DNA from 3 places in the Paenarthrobacter sp. NPDC090522 genome. Region 2 is predicted to be linked to each of the others. Evidence: riboswitches for the same ligand, from Rfam matches in the RefSeq annotation. Region 2 holds a riboswitch; each other region holds the start of a gene.

Region 1 (7,689 bases), on a different contig from region 2:
GCTCAACAAACTGGGCGCCCAGGTGCAGCTCCTGGATCCGCACCGTATCTACGTCAATGGACCCACCAAGTGGCGCGCAGCGGAAATCGGCTGCCCGCCTGCCCTTCGTCCGGCGGCTTGCCTGCTCCTGGCCATGCTCGCGGCCCGCGGAACCTCCGAGCTCCGGAATATCTACGTGATCGAGCGCGGCTACGAGGATCTGGCCGAGCGTTTGAACACCATTGGAGCGAAAGTGGAGTACTTCCAGGACTAGCTTTGCTGGCGCACCCGTTCGCGCCATTCGCTCCCTTGGCTCGACCCGGCCGCGCCGGTTTCCGCCCGGCGCTCCAGGTCTACCTGGTGCGAACGGCGGGAAGGGGTGCGCGGCCGGAGCGCGGAGCGCAAAATGAAGCATGCGGACATTCGGGGTTGAGGAAGAACTGCTCATCGTCGATCCCGTGACGGGCGAACCGTTGGCCCTCGCGGATGCACTGCTCAATGGTAGCCACCCGCAACAAACAGGTACCGGGCTCAGCTACGAACTCAAGCTCGAGCAGATCGAAACCCAAACACGGCCGTGCCACAGCTACGCAGACCTCCTGCACCAGATCCGGCGCGGCCGGGCCATGGCCAGCGAGGCTGCCCGTAAACACGGTGCCCGCATAGCAGCCCTGGCTACGTCGCCCCTCGCATCCACCACCCACACCACGCCCGATCCCCGCTACGCCGAGATGCTGGAGCGGTTCGGGTTGACGGCCCATGAGCAATTGACATGCGGCTTCCATGTGCACACCTCGGTTGAGTCGCCGGAGGAGGGCGTGGTGGTGCTGGACCATATCCGGGACAAGCTCGCGGTCCTCACGGCCTTGAGCGCAAACTCTCCCTACTGGCGCGGCCTTCCCACGGGCTTTGACAGCTATCGCATCCAGGCCTGGAACAGATGGCCCACCTCCGGCCCGTCGGCTGTGTTCGGTTCGTTGACGGCCTATCGCCGGATGGTGAGCCGGTTGCTGGACACAGGGGTGCTCCTGGATGAAGGCATGATCTACTTCGATGCACGCATCTCGCGGACCCACCCCACGGTGGAGGTCCGTGTGGCCGATGTCTGCCTTCGGTCAGAGGACGCGGCCCTGATTGCAGTGCTGGTGCGGGCCTTGGTTGAGACGGCTTCCTTGGAAATGCTCGACGGCGTTGAGCCCTCCTCGGTGCCCACGGCGCTGCTGCGCATGGCCAGTTGGCAGGCCAGCAATGTAGGCCTCCGTGGTGACCTGCTGGACTTCGGGGAGTTCCGTCCCGAACCGGCTGCCGAAGTGGTGTGGGCCTTGGTGGACTACCTGAGCCCGGTCCTTGACGATCAAGGAGAGCTGGGCCTGGTCAAAGCCGGGATCGCGGATATCCTGGAGCGCGGCAACGGTGCCCACGAGCAAAGAGAGGCTGTGACGCGGTTCAACCGCAAACACCAGAGCCACCCGGAGAGCCCGCCAACCCCGGAAGCCCTCGCGGCCGCCGTCGGGCATGCCGCCAGGTTGACCGTGCGCGGGGCGTCAGCCGACGCCCATCGCGATCCCGCGCCCATCCTCGGCCGGGTCCGGCGGGCCTGACCCGGCCTCGTCATCCCAGGCGATCAAGAAGGCTCCCACCAGTCCCTCCGTGAGGTAGAAGACGAACGGCGGAATGTCCTTGGCGGTCAGGAGGATGATGCCGAAGACCGAGGCAGCGCCCGAAGCCGTGAGACCTACCCAGCGCTTGGCCGGCGAACGCAGCAAGCCCGCGCCCAATGCGCCCAGCCCGGCAATGTGTAGCCAGGAATACCCAAGGAACGGTGCGTTGGACCCTCGACGGTAGGCGAAACGCTCAAGGTCCGATGCCCTGCGCGACAGGCTGTAGACAAAGAGCGGTGCGCCCGCCAGCAATGCTGCAGCGGACGCACGCGCGAAGGTCTTGGCCGTTCCGCCAGGCAGCGCCCGGGCGAAGGCTGCGAACCCCATCGGCACGGCAGCAGTTCCCGCGGCAGCCAGGTGGTGCCCCATGATCCAGCCTCGCTCGCCACGCATCAGCAGCCGCAATCGTTCGGCTGGATCCTGTGTGGTGTAGACCTGCGGAACGGGTGAAATCCCCACCAACCAGACCACGGAACCCGCGACGATGACAGCCCCCGCCCGGCGGTATGGATGCCTCATGGCATGAAGATTAGACCTGTTTGAGGGCCTTCTCCAGATCCAGGATGAGATCGTCCACGTCCTCAAGACCGACGGACAACCGGACCACGCCATCGCTCAACCCGATCGCTGCGCGACCCTCCGGTCCCATGGCGCGGTGCGTGGTGGTGGCCGGGTGGGTGATGAGGGACTTGGAGTCGCCCAGGTTGTTGGAGATGTCGATGACGCTCAGCCCGTCCAGGAGCGCGAAAGCTGCTTCCTTGGCCGTCCGGCCACCGGACGGCGAGAGCTCGAACGTGAGCACGGTTCCGCCGGCCTTCATCTGCTTGGTGGCGAGCTCGTACTGCGGGTGCGACTTCAGGAGCGGGTACTTGACCCAGCTGATGGCCGGCTGCTGCTCGAGCCACTCGGCGATCTTCAGCGCGGAAGCCGAGCTGTGGTTCACGCGCAGCCCGATGGTTTCGAGGCCCTTGGTGAGCACCCACGCGTTGAACGAGGAAAGGGAGGGTCCGGTGTGGCGCATGAGCTGCTTGACCGGGCCATCGATGAATTCCTTGGTGCCCAGGATCGCCCCGCCCATGACGCGCCCCTGGCCGTCAATGTGCTTGGTGCCGGAGTAGACAATCACGTCCGCGCCCAGGTCGCCACAGCGCTGCAGCAGGGGAGTGGCAAAGACATTGTCGACGACGACTGTTGCCCCGGCGGCGTGGGCCAGTTCGCTGACGGCCTGGATGTCCACGATTTCCTGCATCGGGTTGGACGGGGACTCGAAGAAGACGGCCGTGGTCGGCTCGGACAGGGCAGCACGCCACTGGTCCAGGTCCGGTCCGTCAACGAAAACGGTCTCCACGCCCCAGCGCGGCAGGATCTCATTGAGGATCACAAAACAGGAGCCGAACAGTGAGCGGGCGGCAACCACACGGTCACCGGCACCCAGCAAGGCACCCAAGGCAGTGAAGACCGCGGACATGCCGGACGCCGTCGCGAAGCATGCCTCGGTTCCTTCCAGCAGTCTCAGGCGTTCCTGGAAGGTGGCCACAGTCGGGTTGCCGTAGCGGGAGTAGACGAAGCGCTCGTCTTCGCCCGTGAAGGCGCGTTCCGCGGCGGCAGCGGATTCGTAGACGAACCCGGAGTTCAGGAAAACCGGTTCTGCGGTTTCCTGGAAGTTGGTACGGTCAAGGCCACCGCGGACGGCCTGGGTGTCAGGGCTCCAGCCGGCGGCGTCAGGATTAAAAGTCACTTTTAGTCGTTCCCAAGGTTGGTCGGCAGGCCACGGTTCTTCCAGCCGTTGACGGTGCGTTCGCCATAACGGTCGGGTTCGCCCTCAAAGCCTTCAAGGACGTTGTAGGCCGTAAAGCCGGCCTGAGTAGCGGCGATGGCAGCAGCGATGGAGCGCTGGCCGGAACGGCAGATGAAAACGAGTTCCACGCCGTCGCCCTCGGGGGCCTGCTGTTGCAGGTCCTCCAGGAAGCGGGAGTTCGGGATGCCGCCGGCGAGGTTCCACTGGATGAACAGGGGATCGTTCTCCGTGGCCTTCGTGTCCGGAATACCGATGTGGGCCCATTCGCCCTCGGTGCGCACGTCCACCAGGATGGCGCCGTCTTCAAGTTTTGCCCACGCGTCCTGCGGGGTCAGGTCACCTGCGTAGCTCATGCGTGGCCCTCGAATGCTTCCTCGTAGTTGTCCAACTCGTCCACGGCGCTCGCAACAGCTGCGTCCGAACTGGCTACCGCAGCGGGCAGGATCACGGCCTGCGCCACGATGACAGTTTCGCCGTTGAACGTGGCCGCCGGGCTGCCGTGCAGCACGTAGCCCTCGGCCAAAGCAGCGGAGATCCGTTCGCAGAAGTCACGGGTATCAGGACCCGTGATCAGGCGGTAGGAGAGTTTTTCTTCAGTGGGTTCAGGCATTCGTGGTGCTCCTCAGTCACGCTTGCAGTTCGAAGTTCGAAGACGCCGAGTAGTCACCTGAGGCACCCCGCCGCGGGAGAGGGTTGCCGACCAGCAAGTCAGGGCTTAACGCTGGTGCTCATTACTCAAGAAAAACGTAACATCCGCGGCCGGGAAGCCGCATTTGGCGACTGCACCGCCGTCGTCATGTTGCGTAACCGGCGCCTCCCCGGGGCGGGCCGAACGGGGTCCAAATGTGACGCAGCGGGAGCATAATTGACGCAGTACGACCCCCTGTAACTTCGCATGAAATCAGGTCGCGGTGAACGGACACAGCAGTTCTACACTCAAGCCCATGCTTCATTTTGGATGGTTCGTGGGCCACGGATTCGGAGTCCAAGGCTGGGGGACGCCCGGCTACGGCCTGGGTTACGACTGGAAGAAACCCGCGCTGTACCAGGAGGCCGTCAGGGCCTTCGAGCGATCCGGGCTGGACCTGTTCATCATCGAGGATTCCCTCACCGTTCCGGATACTTACGGCGGCACCGCCGAGGTGTCCTTGGCCCACGCATCCTTCGCGCCCAAACACGACCCCCTGGCCCTGGTTCCGTACCTGCTCTCGGCCACGCAGCACCTGGGGATTGTTCCGACCGTCAGCGCCTCCTTCTACCCGCCCTTCACCGCGGCGCGGCTCCTCGCCACGCTCCAGCACTTCTCCGAGGGGCAGCTCGGGTGGAATGTCGTCACTTCGGGCAGCGACCTTGCCGCCCAGAACTATGGCCTTGACCAACAGATCGAGCACGACCTGCGGTATGAGAAGGCTGAGGAGTTCGTCGACGTCGTCAGGCGGCTGTGGCGCAGTTGGGAACCTGGCGCTGTGCTTGAGGACGTGGAGGCCGGCAGGTTCGCGGACCACACCAAGGTTCACCCGATCAACCACCAGGGCGACTTCTTCAAGGTCCGTGGGCCGCTGAACACCGCGCCGCTGCCGGAGGAACCCGTCCTGGTCCAGGCCGGTGCTTCGCCCCGTGGCAAGGCGTTCGCCGGCGGACACGCCGATGTGGCGATTGCCTTGGCCCGCGGGGTGGACGGGATGAAGGCCTACCGGGATTCGATCCGCGCCGAGGCTGCGAAGGCGGGCAGGAACCCCGACGACGTCAAGGTCCTTTTCGTCCTCAAGCCCACCGTGGTGGGGTCCACTGCAGAGGCGGAGGTACTGAGGGCGCAGCGCCGGGAGCTCACACAACGGGATATCGACAGCCAACTCAACTCGATCTCCTACCTCTCGGTGATCGACTTCAAGAAGTTCGACCTCGACGAGCCCCTCCCCACCCTGAGCACCAACAGCAACCAGGGAACACTGGAACACTTCTCCAAGGCAGCCCCTCCAGGGTCCACGTTGCGCCAGATCCTGCAGGCCCGCAGCGGGGGAGCCGGAGACTCGATCATCGGCACTGCCGGGCAGATCGCCGATTACCTCGAAGAGACCGGGGAAGCGGTTGGCGGTGACGGCTTCCTCTTCTCCGGGTTTGTGGATCCGGTGACGGTCCACTCCGTGCTGGACAAACTCACCCCGGAGCTTCGGCGCCGCGGGCTGTTGAGGAGCAGTTACGGCAGCGGTGGTTTCCGCCAGAACCTTCTGGACTTCTGACATGGCCCCCCTGCCCAATGAACTGGTGATCGGGACCGCCGCTGTGCCTCCTGAGCGCTTGGCCCTTGTTGCCTCTGATCCGGCGTTTCACGTGAAACTCAACCATGATGCGTTGACATTGATGGGCAGGTCGCGGGAGATCGTCGAAGAGACGGCCGCGTCTGGGCAGCGGGTCTACGGACTCAACACGTTGCTCGGCTCAGGCCGTGACACGGCTGTGGAGGAGAAGTCAGTACTCGCCTACCAAGTACAAGTCGTCAGGTATCACAACAGCGGCGTTGGCACTTTCCTGGACCGGGCCGCCGCCCGCGCAGTGATCCTCGCCCGGCTCATCGGCTTCAGCCGCGGCGGTTCCGGCGTCCGTCCCGAAACAGCAGGCTTTTACGCCGAACTCCTGAACCGTGGGGTGCACCCCGCGATCCCGTCCGAGGGCTCGGTGGGTTCTTCCGATCTGACCCAGCTTGCCGCCGTCGCCGCCGTCGCCATCGGTGAAGGTGAAGCTTTCGACGCCGAAGGCACCCTGGTGCCCGGCGCCAAAGCGCTCGCCGACGCCGGCCTGCAGCCCCTCACTCTCGCGGCCGGCGAGGCCCTCCCGCTGGTCAGTGCCAACAGCTACTCGGTGGGAGCCGGGGCGCTCGCCTTGGTTCGGCTGCAGCAGCTGGCCCGGCTCGCCGACGTCGGGCTGGCGTTGTCCCTGGAAACCACTGCAAGGTACGACGGCGGCGGGAACCTTAGTCCCTTTTCGCCGGCAATCCAGGCGGCCAAGGCGGTGGACGGGCAGCGCGAATCGGCTGCCGCTGTCCGTCGGCTTTTGAGTGGCGGGTGGCTGGAAGACGTCCGTCCCGAGGTTTCCGTGCAGGACGCCCTGTCCTTCAGGGCCGCGCCGCAAACACACGGAGCGTTCCGGGCCTTGGTTGCGCAGCTTCGCTCGGCGCTCGAGGTGGAGTTGAACGGCCGCGGCGACAATCCCTTGGTGGACCTTGAGTCCGGACAGATGGTCTCCGGTGGGAACTTCCAGCCGATGCAGCTTGCCTTGTCCTTCGAAGGCCTTCGCCTGGCCTTGGCACATGTGGGGATCTCCAGCGAACGCCGGATCGCCAAGCTGTATCCGCCGCAGCGTGCCATCCGGGCCAAGCACCTGGCTGCCGCGGCCGCCGGATCCGGCCTGGCACAGGAGGAGCTTCCCGGTTTGCTGTGGTACTCCGCGGCCGGTCTGCTGGCCGAACTCAAGTTCCTCGCGGCTCCGGCCACGCTTGGAGCGCCAACCTTGTCCGCCGACGTCGAAGACCATTCGACCCTGGCGCCACTTGCCCTGCAGCAACTCGAAAAGTCCTTGGCCGCCTTGGAGAAACTGCTGGCCATTGAAGCCCTGACGGCGTCATACCTGCTGCTCGAAGCGGGAGCCGCACAACCGCTCGGTAAGGGGACTGCCGCCGTCGTCGGCCGCTTGGCCGATGTGCTGGCAGAACGGCCGTCGGCGCCCGAACTCGTTGAACGGGCGAGGCGGGTGCTGCGCGAGGCAGTGGCGGAGGTATGGGAGGGGCAGAGGCCTGACCAGGTGCGCAGTGACCTGGACACTGGCGTTGTCCCAGCGGAAGGAGGAGGAACATGGTGACCACGGCAGCCCGCAGGCACGGGGTGCATGCTGCAATGGGGGTGCCCGACGGGCTCGATACCTCCGTACTGGACAAGGTGGGAAATACCCCATTGGTGAAGTTGGAGAACCTTGGCAGGGGCCTGGGCAGCAGCATTCACGTCAAGCTTGAGTCGGAGAACCCGGGCGGGTCCATCAAGGACCGCACCGCGCTGAGCATGGTCAGGGCGGCCGAGAGATCCGGTGAACTGCGGCCCGGAGCCACCATTGTGGAAAGCACGTCCGGCAACACGGGGATTGGCCTTGCGTTGATCGGACACCTGACCGGGCATCCGGTGGTGGTGGTTACCGGGGACACCATTTCCGAGGAGAAACTCGCCGCGCTGCACAACTATGGCGCCCGCGTGATCCTGACTG
Region 2 (7,689 bases):
ACAAAGCGGCTGCCGATGCCCTCGTATTCGCTCCGGACATCACCCAGGAACAGTTCCGGAAGTTCGGAGTTCCGGTGGTGCCCGCAGTAGACGAAGGAGAAGTCGGGCCACCACTTCTTGGGCCGGGCGGCCTCGGAAAAACCACAGACAGCGCAGGTGAGCTGTACCCAGACCGGACGCTTCCCGGTTCGGTTGGCACGGGACTGCACCAGCCATGGCGGCGGGTTGTCCTGGAGATCCCGGAGGCCTGCCTCGGGCAAGCGCGACGGGATGCCGTGGCGCTGGGCCATTTCCATGGAGATATCGAGGGCAACGGCCACATCACGTCTGCTGATCACCACTCAACGATACGGCAAGCGTAGGCTGTGCTCATGACTGAACCGGAGGCCATACAGCCGAGCACGCCCCTGCAGAAGAAGGTGCTGCTGGTGGCTATTGTGGCTTCCTTCATCGCCATCCTCGACGGTTTCGTGGTCAATCTCGCTTTGCCGGCCATCGGGCGTGAACTGGGCGGCGGGCTGGTGATCCAGCAGTGGGTGGTGGATGCGTACCTCCTCACCCTGGGTGCCCTCATCCTGGTGGCCGGTTCCCTGTCCGACCATTTTGGCCGCGCCCGGATCCTGCAGTGGGGCCTGGCTGGTTTTGCACTGACCTCGGTGATGTGTGGACTTGCCTGGAACGGCGAGGTGTTGGTGGTCTCCCGGGCATTGCAGGGCATTGCCGGGGCACTGCTGGTGCCCAGCTCCCTTGCCATGATCGTCACGTCTTTTTCCGGTCCGGCGCAGTCCAAGGCAATCGGCCAGTGGTCCGGGTGGACCAGTGCCGCGGCGATCGTGGCACCGTTGATCGGTGGAGTGTCTGTAGACCTCTTGTCCTGGCGGGTGATCTTCTTTATCAACGTGGTTCCGGCCGCCGCAATCTGGCCTATGTTGGCTGGCCTGCGGGCATCGGACGCGGCCCGGGACAAGAGCAAGAGGATCGACTACCCGGGCGCCTTGCTGGCCATGATCGGCTTAGGCGGCCCGGTCTTCGCGTTCATCGAACAGGGCAGGCTGGGGTGGACCAGCCCCTTCGTGTGGGTTCCGTTGCTGCTGGGCGGTGTGGCTTTGGGGTTCTTCCTGTTCCACGAGGGCAGGACCTCCGAGCCCATGCTTCCCCTGGGGCTCTTCGCCATCCGGAACTTTGGCTGGGGCAATCTCGCTACCTTGGCCATCTACGGAGGCATTTCGCTGGGCTTCTTTGTCCTGGGCATCTACCTGCAACAGGTGGGCGGCATGGGTGCTACGGCGGCGGGAATCGCGTTGCTGCCGGGGACGGTGATCCTGATGCTCGCCGCTTCCTACTTTGGCGGCCTTGCCGGAAAGTATGGTCCGCGGTGGTTCATGACCGCGGGACCCCTGTTGTGCGGGACAGGTTTCCTGATGTCCTTATCCGTCCAGGAGCCACTCAATTACTGGACACAGGTGTTCCCCGGCCAAGTGGTCTTCGGGCTGGGGCTTGCGACGCTCGTGGCCCCGCTCACCGCTGCCATCCTGGGTGCCGTTCCACCTGAAGAGGCGGGGATCGGTTCCGCGGTCAACAACGCAGTAGCCCGCATCGCCGGCTTGATCTGCATCGCCTTCGCCGGCTTGATCGTGGGCCCGGTCTTTACCCGGGATGGCCTGTACAACGCGTTGCTGGTCACGGCGGGACTGTTCGTCCTGGGGGCGGTGGCGTCCGCCGTCGGAATCCGCAACCCGGAGCGCGATGAGGCAGGTGCCGCTGTTCCGGACCAAACGTCCGACGACGGCGGGCCGCTGGGGGCGGCGTCCTGACCTGGGGCGGTGCCCGGCTCAGACGTCAGCGAGGACGCAGCCTTCGTGCACCTCGGTGCTCTGCACCCACAAGGCCGAAGTAATTTCATCGGCGAGGTCGAAGTCGCGCCGCTGGGCACCGCTGCCGATCCTTACCACCAGGGCGCCACCGAAGGGCTTGCGGCCTACAATCTCGATGCGGGCGTCCAAGGCAATGTCTTCGGCGGCCAGATAGCGGAGCAGGTCAGGGTTTTCGTCGCTGATGCGCGTGATGCGGCCCGCGTGTCCCTGGTCCAGTTCGATCATGCGGTAGGCGTGCGGTAGCTCCACGGAGCCATCGGATGAGGGAATGGGGTCTCCGTGCGGGTCCCGGACAGGGTGGCCCAGCTTGGCGGACATGCGTTCAATGAAGGTGTCAGAGACTGCGTGTTCCAACATTTCCGCTTCGTCGTGGACCTCGTCCCAGCGGTAGCCGAGTTCCTCCACAAGGTACGTCTCGATGAGCCGGTGCCTCCGCACCATGGCCAAGGCCAGTCGCATGCCGTCGGGCGTCAGGCGGATGGCGCTGTAGGGCTGGTGGTCCACCAGGCCCTGGTCCTTGAGCTTGCGCACCATTTCGGACACCGAGGAATTGGCTACGCCCAGCCGTTGGGCCAGCTGGGAGGACGTGATGGGCTTGTCCTGCCACTCAGTGAAGGAGTAGATGACCTTGACGTAGTCCTCGATCGAGGAGGAGGGCGTACTGGTCTTCACGTTCCAAGCCTACCGTGGGAGGGCGGCTCAGGCCTTGCGGGCCCGCCACGTCTGCGTCACGTACGGCAGGGCCAGGGTTTGGCCAGGGGCGTGGCCGAGGTGTTCGTAGAGGTACCACTCCAGGTTTCCCATGACCTTGGCACGGGTAGCCTCGTTTGCTCGAAGGTAATAGCTGCGCGACTTGGTCAATTCCATGATGTCCCCGGGGGACACAGCATCCTCCCAATGGGTGACATGGCATTCCAAGCCGGTGAACTCCGGACCGATGGCCGGCCGGAAACCCGGTTTGTGTACGTCGCCGGCATGCATGATGCGTGAAAGGCGGTGCACCCAGGGGACGGAAGTATCCAATTGGTTCCAGATCAGGCCCAGGACGCCATGCGGACGGAGCACCCTGGCGATTTCCGTGCTGGCTTTGTCGGGATCGCACCAATGCCAGGCCTGGGCAACACTGACGACGTCGAAAGCTGAGTCCGCCAGTCCGCTCGCCTCGGCGGTGCCCTCCAACGCATGGACCTGCGGGCACGACAGGCGGAGTTGCGCCAGCATGTCCGTGGAAGGATCGACGGCGGTAACCTCAAGACCTCGGTCCACGAGCAGCGTGGTGAATTTTCCCGTGCCCGCGCCGATGTCGGCCGCGGACTTCGCGCCGGCAGGAAGAAGCCAATCCACGGAGTCTGCAGGGTAGCCGGGACGCACCACATGGTAGTGCTCGCCGCCATCCTGGAAGCTCTGCCCCAGTTCCTTGCGCCGGACCGCGTGCAGCTTGGGACCGCTGGGTTGATGCGAACCCTTGGAAGGGTCTTGGGACCGCATGGTGTGTACAGACTCCTCTACCGCGAACGCCGGAAGTACCCTACGAATTTACAGCAAGGCAGGGCTGGCCGGGTCACGGCAAAGTGCGGTCAGTCCACGGTGCAGGGAGCAGCGCCTGCGGTACCGGGCGTGTTGGGGGCCCATTCGGGATAGCTGCGGTGGTCGTTCGCCGGAACCCAGCGGCCCTCGTCCACCACGTAGTCCCAGCCCAGCCCGGTGCCCTTCAGTTCCTGGATTCCCTTAAGCAGCCGGGCGGCGTCCTCCAGCCGGGAACCCACGCCGAAGCTGGCGCGCAGGGAACCGGACGGCAGGCCCAGGCGCTTGAGGAGCGGGTGTGCGCAGAAACGACCATCGCGAAGGCCCACTCCGTGTTCCGCGGACAGGTAGGCGGCTACCAGACCGGCGTCGAATCCCTCCACCGAGAAGTTGACCACACCGATGGTGTCCGTGGAATCACTGAAGATCTGGTGGACGGTGACCCCCTCGATGGCCTGCAGGCCCTCCACAAGGTAGGAGCGGATGGCGGCCTCGTGGTCGTGCCAGGCCTGCTGGTCAAGGCCGGCCAGGACCTGCGTGGCGCGGGCCAGGGTGGCGGCGCCAAGGACGTTGGGGGATCCGCCTTCATGGCGGGCCGGACCTGTCGCCCAGCTGACGGAGTCGAGGCGGGCTTCACGGACTGCGCCACCGCCGGCAAGGTGCGGCGTTCCGGCGTCGAGCCAATCGGGGCGGCCTACCACTACGCCGGCACCGAAGGGTGCATACAGCTTGTGGCCGGAGAAGACCACGTAGTCGACGTCCGCTTCGGCGATGTTGATCCGGCGGTGCGGGGCGAGCTGGGCAGCGTCCACCACGATGCGGGCACCGAATTCGTGGGCAAGGGAGGCCAGTTCCGCGATGGGCAGGATTTCACCTGTCACGTTGGAGGCGCCGGTGACCGCGAGCAGGGAGACTCCGCCTTGGGCCAGTTCGTGGCGCAGGTTGGCGAGGGTCGCAGCAAGCGTGGAAGCGGCTACGACGCTGCGGTGCGGTACGCCCTGCCACGGCAGCAGGTTGGCGTGGTGTTCGATGTCCAGGTACAGGACTTCGCCGGTTGGCGTACCGTCGATCTGCGGAAGGCAGCCGGCCAGCAGGTTGAGGGAGTCGGTGGTGTTACGGGTGAAGATGACGGAGTCATCGGGGCGCCCGCCCACGAAGTCGCGCACGATCTCGCGGGAGTTTTCATAGACGGACGTGCTGATTTGGGACGCGAATCCGGCTCCGCGGTGCACGCTCGCGTAGTACGGCAGGACCTCGTTCAGGTACGCGGACACGATGGTCAGCGCCGGCGCGGAAGCTCCGTAGTCGAGGTTGGCGTAGCGGACGTGGCCGCCCTGGATCAGGGGCGCCTGCAGTTCGGCGCCAGTCACGGCGGCAAGGGGCCTGGCGGCCGCGGCTTCCTGCGTGGCAGTGGGAAGGACGGTGGATTCGAACGTAACAGTGCTCATGGGACCTCACTCAAGAGGGACCCCCTTGCGGGGGATCCGCGCTTGCCGTATCCGTTCCGGACCGGCCTGGTCGTCACCCGGGGCACCCCACCGCGAATGGAGGGTTGCCGGCCAGCAAACCGGGGTTTAGCGCTGGCACTCGTGACCTGTAGTAGACATTAAGGCACCCCGCATGCCGGATACAAAGCCGTCCACTTTGTTAAGCGCATTGTTACGCAGGATGCGGAAAGGGCGGATTTGGCGAATAAAGTGCGGCGGACACCTCCCAGGGGAGGTGTCCGCCGTCGAAAATTCAGAGGAGATCGTCGATTCCCGGATTGAGGCGTTTCAGGACCTCGGAGTGCAGGATCGAGTTGGTTGCCAGTGCGTTGCCGCCGAAGGGGCCATCCTCACCTTCAAGGGAAGTGAACCGGCCGCCCGCCTCCGTGACGATCGGCACGAGGGCCGCCATGTCATAGAGGTTCAGTTCGGGCTCGCAGGCGATGTCAACGGCGCCTTCTGCCACCAGGCAGTAGGACCAGAAGTCCCCGTAGGCGCGCGTACGCCAAATGTCCTCGGTGAGGCCGAGGAACTCGTCAAGGTTCCCGCGCTCCTTCCAGCCGGACAGGCTCGAGTAGGACATGGACGCATCCGCGAGCGTGGAAACGTTGGAAACCTTCAGCCGGGTGGCCGAGGCCAACGAGCGGCCCATGTAGGCGCCCATGCTTTTGGCCGCCCACCAGCGCTTGCCCAAGGCTGGTGCGCTGACCACGCCCACCACGGGTTCGCCTTCGTCGATCAGGGCGATGAGGGTTGCCCACACGGGGACGCCCCTGACGAAATTCTTGGTGCCGTCGATGGGGTCGATGACCCAGCGCCGTGAACCGTGGCCGCTGCTTCCGAATTCCTCACCGAGGACGGCATCACGGGGGCGTGAACGCGACAACTGTCCGCGGATGGCTTCCTCAGCGGCCTTGTCCGCATCCGTGACCGGCGTCAGGTCGGGTTTGGTTTCGATCTGCAGGTCCAGGGCCTTGAACCGGTCCATGGTCTGGGCGTCCACGGAATCGGCCAGGACGTGGGCCAATCGCAAGTCATCGTTGTAGCTGGAAACGGGTTGGGTCATGCCACCAAACTATCGTGAATCCTCCACGCCCCGGGGGAGGTGAGGCTCCGACCCTCAGTTGACGGTGCCCAATTCCTTGGTTTCCTTGGCCTCCAGGCGGGGGTCGGCACCGAGCAGGCGCCTGAGCGAAGCCAGGCGGGCCACGCCGGAAGGGCCGGCATTGCCTTGGTTGACCCACTCATCCAGCCCGCAGTTCACTGCACTCGCGTCATGTTTGCAGCCACGGTCACAGGCTTCCGTGCCGGGCTCCAGGTCGGGGAAGGAATGCAGGATGCGGCCGGCATCAACGTGGGCAAGGCCGAATGAACGGATGCCCGGGGTGTCGATGATCCAACTGCCGGAAGGAGCGTCCGCCAGTTTGAGGGCCAGGGCGGAGGAGGAAGTGTGGCGTCCGCGCCCGGTGACGGCATTGACCCCACCGGTCGCCCGTTCGGCTCCTGTGAGGGCATTGACCATGGTGGATTTGCCCACGCCGGAGTGTCCCAGCATGACGGTTACCTTGCCGTCGAGGTGGGAACGCAGGCGGGAGACGGCGTCGCTGTCCAAACGGGCGGAGAGCCCGTCGTCTGAACGTGCATCGATGCCGGAGGCCTGCGAATCCGCCGTGCGGCTGATGATGACCGGAAAGTCGAGGCTGAGGTAATTGGCCAGCAGTTCGGCAGGATCCTTGACATCCGCCTTGGTGACGAGGAGCAGCGGCTCGATGCCGGCGTCGTAGGCTGCTACCAGTGCGCGGTCGATGAAGCCGGTGCGAGGCTCCGGGTTCGCTGCAGCCACAACCACCACCAATTGGTCCGCGTTGGCCACCACGACGCGCTCGATGGGATCGGTGTCGTCCGCGCTGCGGCGCAGGAGCGTCCGGCGTTCCTCGACGCGGACCAGCCGCGCGAGCGTGTCCGGGCCACCGGAAACATCACCCACGAGTGCCACGAAATCACCCGGGACCACCGGGTTCCGGCGCAGTTCGCGGGCACGTGCGGCAATGACCACCCGCTCATTGTCGGTGTCCTCACCAACCACTGCGGTATATCGGCCGCGGTCCACCGTGATGATCCTGCCGATCACGGCGTCGTCATGGCTGGGCCGATCCTTGGTGCGGGGGCGGGAACCCTTCTTGTTGGGCCGGATCCGTACGTCCGATTCGTCCCAGGAGCGTGCGTCGCGGCCCATGGTCAGCTCGTGGCCCCGCCCGATGAAGCCTCAGCCGGGGTCCGGCCGAGCATCGCTGCCCACATCTGCGGAAACTCCGGCATGGTCTTCGACGTTGTTGCGATGTCCTCCACTTGAACGCCCTCAACGGCGAGGCCCAGGATGGCCCCGGCCGTGGCCATGCGGTGGTCCGCATAGCTGTGGACTACACCGCCATGAAGGGCGGCCGGGTGGATGATGAGGCCGTCGGCCGTCTCTTCGGCGTTTCCGCCGAGTCGGTTGATTTCGGCCACCAGTGCGGCAAGGCGGTCTGTCTCATGGCCCCGGAGGTGCGCAATGCCGGTGAGGCGGGAGCGGCCCGTGGCCAGCGCGCACAATGCGGCGACGGTAGGGGCGAGCTCGCTGGTTTCGTCGAAATCGGCGCCCAGGATCTCGGGTCCGCCCTTGACCGTCAGGGTTCCGTTCTCCAGCGACACCTCAGCGCCCATGGATGCCAGGATGCTCCGCCACAGGTCACCCACCTGGGTGGTCTCGAGGGGCCAGTTGGGGATCCGGACGGTGCCGCGCGTGGCAAGTGCTGCCGCGAGGA
Region 3 (7,689 bases), on a different contig from region 2:
AGTTGGGAGTTAAAGGTATTCGGCCGCCATCCGCAGGTGACGCCATTGGCACCCGCTGATAGCGGCCGAAGTTTCTTGCAGGGGCGTCAGATGGTGACGGCGCCCGAGGTGGTTTCGAAGGTCACGGACATGATCCCGGGCGTGCCGTGCGGAGCCATCCACTGGACAGCGACGTCCTCGAGCGGCTTTTCCACGGGCTCGCCCAGCCATTCGGTGACACGTTCCGCCGAGCCCGCAATGGTCAGGCTGGACATCTTGACGTCACTTTCATAGACCTTGGAGGGATGCAGGCCGGGATCGCCTTCCCACTTGAGCAGGTACGGCACCTGGGGATCGGCGATCAAGCCGAGGATGCCGATCTGCTGCCAAACGAGTTCCCGGCCGTCGGGGAACTTGCGGTTGCCGGGAACTGCGGAACGGCCAAGGCGTTCTTCGAACGGAGCGAGGTCGTCAACGGCGACGCACCAGCCCATCCAACCGCCGCCGGCTGCCGAGCGTGCCCGGACTGCCTGGCCGAAGGGTGCCTTATCCGAAGCGGGGTGGTCGAGGACCTCCACCACTTCAAGGTATTTGTTGTCCGCAAGGGGAATGATCATGTTCCGGGTACCGAAGCGCGGGTGCACTCCGCCCCGGACTGCGTCCACTCCCAATGCCGCGGAAATTCGTTCTGTCGTGGCCAGAAGGCCATCTCGTTCACAAGCGTAAGAGACGTGATCCATGCGCATGGCTTCATCTTGGCACTTTGTGATTCGGGTCTCAGCTAAGTCAAGCCTAACCAAGGTGGGATGTTATTGGAGGGCGGTGCCGGGCCTCATGGCGGGACGCCGGAATGACGCCCGAAGACCGAAAAATACTGTCTTCGTCACAAACCTGTGCATTGTCGCGGGGCCTTCCTAGACTGGCCGCAGTTCGAAGCATTCACAATCCACCGAACCCATGCGCCACGAAGAGGAGAACGCAATGTCCCAAGGATGGTCTTTCGAAACCCGCCAAATCCACGCAGGCCAGGAACCCGATTCCGCCACCGGTGCCCGCTCGCTTCCGATTTACCAGACCACGTCCTTTGTGTTCCCGAGCGCCGAGAGTGCCGCCAACCGCTTCGCCCTGGCCGAGCTTGCCCCGATCTACACCCGTATCGGCAACCCCACCCAGGATGCCGTGGAGCAGCGGATAGCCAGCCTCGAGGGTGGCCTGGGCGCCCTGCTCCTCAGCTCCGGGCAGGCCGCGGAAACCTTCGCGATCCTCAACGTCGCCGAAGCCGGCGACCACGTGGTGGCCAGCCCCAGCCTCTACGGCGGAACCTACAACCTGCTGGCCCACACCCTGAAGAAGTTCGGGATCTCCGTGACCTTCGTCGAGGACCCGGACAACCTCGAGCAGTGGCGCAACGCCGTGCAGCCGAACACCAAGCTGTTCTTCGGCGAGGTTGTCTCCAACCCGCGCCAGGACGTCCTGGACATTGAGGGCATTGCCAAGGTTGCCCACGAAGCGGGCGTCCCCCTGATCGTGGACAACACGCTGTCCACCCCGTACCTGATCCGTCCCATCGAATGGGGCGCCGACATCGTGGTCCACTCGGCCACCAAATACCTGGGTGGCCACGGTGCGGCGATTGCCGGCGTCATTGTGGACTCCGGAAACTTCGACTTCGGCAAGGACCCGGAGCGCTTCCCAAATTTCAACACCCCGGATCCCAGCTACAACGGCCTGGTCTATGCCCGCGACCTCGGCAAGGACGGCGCGCTCGGGGCCAACCTTTCCTACATCCTCAAGGCCCGCGTCCAGTTGCTGCGCGACCTTGGCTCCGCGGTTTCTCCGTTCAACGCGTTCCTCATCGCCCAAGGCCTGGAAACCCTGAGCCTGCGCGTGGAGCGTCACGTCGCGAACGCCACCACAGTGGCCGAATGGCTGGAAGCCCATGACGACGTCGAATCCGTCGCCTTCGCGGGGCTGCCGTCCAGCCCCTGGTTTGAGCGTGGGCGCAAGTACGGCCCCCGCGGTACCGGTGCCGTTGTCGCGTTCACCATCAAGGGCGGCGTGGAGGCGGGCAAGCGGTTCGTGGACGCCTTGGAGCTGCACTCGCACGTGGCCAACATCGGCGATGTCCGGTCCCTGGTGATCCACCCGGCCTCCACCACCCACAGCCAGTTGACCGTAGAGCAGCAGGCTGTAGCCGGCGTTACTCCGGGACTGGTCCGTCTCGCGGTGGGCATTGAGCACGCAGATGACATCATCGCCGACCTTGAGGCGGGATTCCGCGCGGCCAAGGGCGCCTGACGCCGGATCTGCCGTGAAATACGGTGGCGCCACCCGGCCGACGATTATTCGCCGGGCGGCGCTGCCGGGTGCTCGTTCATGAACGAAGATGCTCCAAACCGTCACACAGCTGTCACATTCTTCGCCAGAACGGCTGTGTTCTTCCTAGACTCTTACGTATTAGGTCATGAGTGCCAGTGACAGCCCCGGCTTGCTGGCCGGCAACCCTCCTCCGCGGTGGGGTGCCCCGGGTGAAGACCTGGCCTGCCGCATGAAAGGCGGTGGGCAAGCGCGAGGTTAGGTGTCAAAGGAATGACCATTACTGCTACAGCCCTTCCCACATCCGAGGAAGCAGACGGAACCCTCAAGTACGCCCACGTGGGCCCGCTGGAACTCGAAGCCGGCGGCTTCCTTCCCGATGTGGTGTTGGCCTACGAAACATGGGGCCAGCTGAACGCCGATGCCTCAAACGCCGTGCTGGTGGAGCATGCCCTGACCGGTAGTACCCACGTCGCCCGCGGCGCCACCGATGAAGACGGATGGTGGGAGCAACTGGTAGGGCCAGGTGCCACGATCGATACCGACAGGTTCTTCGTCATTTCGATCAACATCGTGGGTGGTTGTAACGGCAGCACCGGGCCGTCGTCAGCGGCTCCGGACGGAAAACCGTGGGGTTCCCGGTTCCCGCTGGTCACCCTCCGTGACACCACCGAGGCTGAGTCCCGTCTGGCCGATGCCTTGGGAATCCGCGCCTGGCACTCCGTACTGGGCGGTTCCATGGGAGGTGCCCGTGCGCTCGAATGGGCTGTGACTTTCCCGGAGCGGGTCAAGCGCTGTGCGGTGGTGTCCGTGGGTGCCTACAGCACCGCAGAACAAATCGCCTTCGCGCAGTCGCAGACGCTCGCCATCCGCCAGGACCCCAACTTCAACGACGGCGACTACTACCAGGGTGCCGCGCCGGAGGCCGGCCTCGCCCTGGCCCGGAGGATCGCCCACATCACCTACCGCTCCGCCTTGGAATTGGATGTCCGTTTCGGCCGCGAACCGCAGCACCAGGAAACCCCGCTCGCCGCAGCCATCCTGGGGAAGCGCGGCCGGTACCAGGTGGAAAGCTACCTCGACCACCAAGGCACCAAGCTGGTGCGGCGCTTTGACGCCAACAGCTACATCGCCATCACCGAGGCCCTGATGAGCCACGACGTCACGCGAGGACGGGGTACTTTGCAGGAGGCCCTGGGCCGCACGACTGCCGAGTTCTTTATTGCCGCCGTGGACACGGACCGGCTCTATTTTCCGGCCCAGTCCAAGGAACTCGCCGACGCGTTGCCGGGTGACGTTCCGGTGCATGTGATCGAGGCTCCCATCGGCCACGACGGCTTCCTCACTGAGATCGGGCAACTCTCGGCGCAGTTGCGGGAGTCCTTCTTCGCCTGAGCCGGGCACCGGGCAAGCTGTCCAACAGGCATTGCCGTCAGGCCAGCCTGGCTTCCATGCCCAGGAACCTGCCATAACGGTCCACTTCGGCTTCCAGTGCCCGCTGGACGGCGGGCGTGGCGGGCTGGTTCAGGCGGACATCGAGTTCACAGGTTCCACCGGCGAATGCGTGGCGCCACCAGCCGGCCAGCCTGCCATCCAGCAGGACTACGTGCATGGGGCCGCCGTTTTCCGGGAAGTAGGGTGCCACCCCGCCGAGGTAGTGCCGGGACTGCGAGTAGCCCATGACGTACTCGTCGTAGCACTGGATGAGGTCAACGCGGGGGAGTGCGGCGTCCGGATCTGAGCCGACCTCCCGGGCGGCCCCGGTCCGCTCCAACCCGGCAACATCATCCGCTGCCAGGTGGAAGTCCAGCCCGTCGAGCGGAAGCGAGGCCAAGGCCCCAGGGGCGACGTCGGCGGCTACCTCGAGCCCACGCTTCACGTCCTTCATGGTCAGGCCGGACCACGCCGAGCAATCCTTGACCGTGGCCGGTCCACGGCTGGTGAAGTACCGCAAGGCCAACTGGCCCAAAGCCTGGTCCCGTTCATCGGCGTCCAAAGCGTCAGGTCCAGGCTCGGGTACCCGTTCCCCGAACAGCGCGTACGTCTGCTTGAGGGCACCCCCGGCCGAGCGGATAGGTTTGCCGCTGACCAGGATCCGGCTGATTTCCGCATGCATAAGGTGGTACACGAAGCCGAGTCCCTTGCCCGGGAACCCCGCGTCCTCCAGGACCGCGGAGAGTTCCTCGCGGGTCTTATGGGCGCCACCCGCAACGGCTTCGGCGAGGAGGCCGGAGCTTCGGGCGGCCGAGGCGGCATCGACCCCCGTCTGCCGGTACATGCCTTTGTTTCCCTGATGCAGCCGTTCCCCGGACAGGCCCATCAACCAGCCGAGGTCGTCGCGGTGCACAAAGTGCCAAGTGGGCCGGAGGATGTGGGTCCGCAGGATGGTGCCGTCTGCCACGAGTTGCTCCACATCCGCAGCGGAAGCTTCGGGAGTCCGCTGGGCCAGGGACCAGCGCGCGTAGGGAAACTCCTGGGCTTGGACAGCGAGGAGGTTGCGGACTGCTTCTGATGCCGTCGGAGCCAACGGAGCGCGGAGGTGCTGGCGGCTCAGTCGGAGGCGAACGACGTCGTCTGGCTCCAAGGCGACCACGCCTAGCCGCGCGGCAATCCGGTGGCGTTGGGCCCGAAGACGGGTCCCGGCGTCGGACGTTTTGGCGTGATGCCGTCGCCGGAGGACTGGTGCCGCAGGCGGCGGATCACCCAGGGGACAAAGTATTCGCGCGCCCACACGAGGTCCGAAGAGCGGGCTTCCCGCCAGGTCCGGGGCGGGAGGGGCTTGGGGACGAGGGGTTCGAGCGTGTGCTGGACGTTCAACGCCTCCAGCACCATCATCGCGATGGTGTGGTGGCCGAGGGGCGAGAAATGCAGGCGGTCCTCGTCCCACATCTGCGTGTCGGCGAGCTGCCGCAAGGACCACATGTCCGCGACGATGGCGTCGTGCCGGGCGGCGACGGTCCGCAGGTTCTCGTTGTAGATGGCCACCTTGCCGCGGATCCGGCTGAGCACTGAAGAAGCTGTGTCCGGGCCGTTGAACAGGACCACCGTTGCCCCGCCCGAGCTCAGTTCCTGGACGGCTGCGTCCAGCTTCTCGGCCAGGAGGTCAGGATCGCCACCAGGCCGGATGAGGTCGTTGCCGCCTGCTGATATGGACACGAGGTCCGGTTGAAGTTCCAAGCACGGGCCAACCTGCTCGTCCACGATCTGCTGCAGCAAGCGGCCGCGGATGGCCAGGTTGGCGTACGCGAAATCGTCGTGGCCGCGGCCGAGCTCTTCGGCCACCCGGTCCGCCCAGCCACGGAAGCCTCCGGGGTTCTGCGGCTCGGGGTCGCCAATGCCCTCGGTGAAGGAATCTCCCAGCGCTACGTAGCGGCTCCAAGGATGCGTTTGGATTCCATCGCCTGGCGTCACCAATGAACTCATTCTTCCTATCCTGCCTTGTGGACTCGTGCCTGCGAACCTACGCCACCGTAGGTTGTTACCCATGGGTAACTGCAAGAATAGACCCATGACTGAAGCCGTTGCATTCCCCGCGCCCGTTGTCCTGTGGTCCCATGACGAAACCGAAAGGGCGGGAAAGCCGCTCCTGGTCTTGCTCCACGGCTACGGATCCAACGAGGACGACCTCTTCAGCCTCGCCGGAGTCCTTCCCGAAGGCTTCGTGGTGGCCTCCCTGCGCGCCCCCATGCCCATGGGCCCGGGCTTCACGTGGTTCCCGCTCACGGCGTCCATCGACTACTCGCTCGATGCCGTGAAGCTGGCGGCCGGGTACGCGCTGGAGTGGCTGGACACCGTCAAAGCCAACCACTCCTCGGTGACGCTGCTGGGCTTCTCCATGGGCATGGCCATGGCAACCACCATGCTCCGGTACCGGCCCGCGGACTTTGCTGCCGTCGTCGGGCTTTCAGGCTTCGTGATCGACGCCGGTGCTGACGCCGCCTTCCGCGACGCCGAACTGGACGGTTCCGTGCCGTTCTTCTGGGGCCGCGACCAGCAGGATCCCGTCATTACCCAGGACAAGATCGAGTACACCATGGGCTGGGTGCGCAAGCACGTGGACCTCACCAAGGTGCTCTACACGGGCATGTGGCACGGCATCAACCAGCAGGAGATCGGGCACGTGGGCGAATTCCTCACCCACAAGGTCCTCAGCTAGGAAGCAGCGATCCGGACCGTCTGGCCGTTGACGGTTACGGTATCGCCGGCGTGGAGTTGGCGGCCGCGGCGTTCTTCGATGTCGTCATTGACCTTGACCAGGCCGTTCTTGATGAGCTCCGTGGCTTCCACGCCGTCCTCAACGAGGTTGGCGAGCTTCAGCAGTTGGCCGAGGCGGATCATGTCGTCGCGGATGGGGATTTCGTCGATTTCGGGGTTGCTCATACAGCAATGATGCCTGAAGTAGTGTGGTGACAGTGCCGCACCCTACCCGCCGTTCCAGCCTTCCGCTTGCCCTTGGCCTGCCCCTCGCCGTCCTGACGGGGCTGGTGCTCCCGGTCCAGGGACGCATCAATGGAGCGTTGGCTGGCACCCTGGACGACGGCATCGCCGCCGCGGTAGTGAGCTTCACCACGGGCCTGGTGGTGATCGCCGCGATTTCCTTGGCCACCCCCAAAGGCAGGGCGGGGCTGGCGAGGATTGTTCCTGCGGTCCGTTCGCGCAGCTTTCCGCCGTTCTACGTCATGGCCGGTGCCGTAGGAGCCTTCTTCGTCTTCGCCCAATCATTCACCGTGGGCCTCCTTGGTGTGGCGCTGTTCACGGTGGCGTCCGTGACGGGTCAAACGCTCAGTGGCCTGCTGGTGGACCGGCTGGGCATTGCCCCAGGCGGCAAACGGTCCCTTACCGGGCTGCGGGTCCTGGGCAGCGTGCTCACCGTTGCGGCCGTGGCGTGGGCGGTTTCGCCGCACTTTGGCGGCCCGTCCGACGTCGGAACGCTCCTTTTGCCGGTTCTCCTGCCGCTCCTGGCGGGATTCCTGATGAGCTTCCAGCAGGCCATGAATGGAACAGCCACGGTGCACTACGGCACACCGCTGGCAACCACCTTGGTCAACTTCCTGGCCGGTTCGGTGGTGCTGTGGATCGCCTGGCTGGTCAAGGTTGCGGTTGCCGGGGCCGGAAATCCCTTGCCCGCGCACTGGTGGTTCTACCTTGGCGGCCCGCTGGGTTGCGTGGCGATCGGCCTCGCGGCGCTGCTGGTCCGCAGCCTCGGCGTCCTGGTCACGGGGCTGGGCATGATTGCCGGCCAGTTGGTGGGTTCGTTGGTGCTCGACGTCGTGATCCCCACGTCCGGTACGGTGGTCGCCTTGCCCACGGTGCTGGGTACGTTGCTGACGCTCGCGGCCATCATTGTGGCCACGCTCCCATGGCCCAAAGGATCCTTTGCCGGAAGGTCGGCCG

What was found. Region 2 has a riboswitch for S-adenosylmethionine ahead of ACIQT2_RS03175 (aminotransferase class V-fold PLP-dependent enzyme). Riboswitches for the same ligand answer to the same signal wherever they lie in the genome.
Region 1: it holds a riboswitch for S-adenosylmethionine, as region 2 does, so the genes downstream of both, ACIQT2_RS07515 (DUF1737 domain-containing protein) here and ACIQT2_RS03175 (aminotransferase class V-fold PLP-dependent enzyme) in region 2, are expected to answer to the same signal.
Region 3: it holds a riboswitch for S-adenosylmethionine, as region 2 does, so the genes downstream of both, ACIQT2_RS04755 (homoserine O-acetyltransferase) here and ACIQT2_RS03175 (aminotransferase class V-fold PLP-dependent enzyme) in region 2, are expected to answer to the same signal.

What each region holds. Positions count from the first base shown of each region.
Region 1 covers NZ_JBIVXL010000005.1:41,590-49,278, forward strand. Annotated here, with positions in the region: gene ACIQT2_RS07490 (UDP-N-acetylglucosamine 1-carboxyvinyltransferase) at 1-253, shown strand, start outside; gene ACIQT2_RS07495 (glutamate--cysteine ligase) at 393-1,580, shown strand; gene ACIQT2_RS07500 (hypothetical protein) at 1,524-2,159, opposite strand; gene ACIQT2_RS07505 (O-succinylhomoserine sulfhydrylase) at 2,170-3,378, opposite strand; gene ACIQT2_RS07510 (rhodanese-like domain-containing protein) at 3,381-3,791, opposite strand; gene ACIQT2_RS07515 (DUF1737 domain-containing protein) at 3,788-4,048, opposite strand; SAM riboswitch class IV at 4,062-4,174, opposite strand; gene ACIQT2_RS07520 (NtaA/DmoA family FMN-dependent monooxygenase) at 4,350-5,678, shown strand; gene ACIQT2_RS07525 (aromatic amino acid ammonia-lyase) at 5,680-7,293, shown strand; gene ACIQT2_RS07530 (PLP-dependent cysteine synthase family protein) at 7,287-7,689, shown strand, end outside.
Region 2 covers NZ_JBIVXL010000002.1:227,524-235,212, reverse strand. Annotated here, with positions in the region: gene ACIQT2_RS03195 (hypothetical protein) at 1-296, opposite strand, end outside; gene ACIQT2_RS03190 (MFS transporter) at 372-1,814, shown strand; gene ACIQT2_RS03185 (metal-dependent transcriptional regulator) at 1,833-2,546, opposite strand; gene ACIQT2_RS03180 (class I SAM-dependent methyltransferase) at 2,574-3,362, opposite strand; gene ACIQT2_RS03175 (aminotransferase class V-fold PLP-dependent enzyme) at 3,452-4,846, opposite strand; SAM riboswitch class IV at 4,880-4,993, opposite strand; gene hisN (histidinol-phosphatase) at 5,139-5,951, opposite strand; gene ACIQT2_RS03165 (ribosome small subunit-dependent GTPase A) at 6,006-7,121, opposite strand; gene aroA (3-phosphoshikimate 1-carboxyvinyltransferase) at 7,124-7,689, opposite strand, start outside.
Region 3 covers NZ_JBIVXL010000003.1:166,116-173,804, reverse strand. Annotated here, with positions in the region: gene ACIQT2_RS04765 (VOC family protein) at 87-725, opposite strand; gene ACIQT2_RS04760 (bifunctional o-acetylhomoserine/o-acetylserine sulfhydrylase) at 937-2,277, shown strand; SAM riboswitch class IV at 2,440-2,554, shown strand; gene ACIQT2_RS04755 (homoserine O-acetyltransferase) at 2,569-3,690, shown strand; gene ACIQT2_RS04750 (winged helix DNA-binding domain-containing protein) at 3,728-4,888, opposite strand; gene ACIQT2_RS04745 (SGNH/GDSL hydrolase family protein) at 4,891-5,718, opposite strand; gene ACIQT2_RS04740 (alpha/beta hydrolase) at 5,804-6,451, shown strand; gene ACIQT2_RS04735 (RNA-binding S4 domain-containing protein) at 6,448-6,675, opposite strand; gene ACIQT2_RS04730 (DMT family transporter) at 6,699-7,689, shown strand, end outside.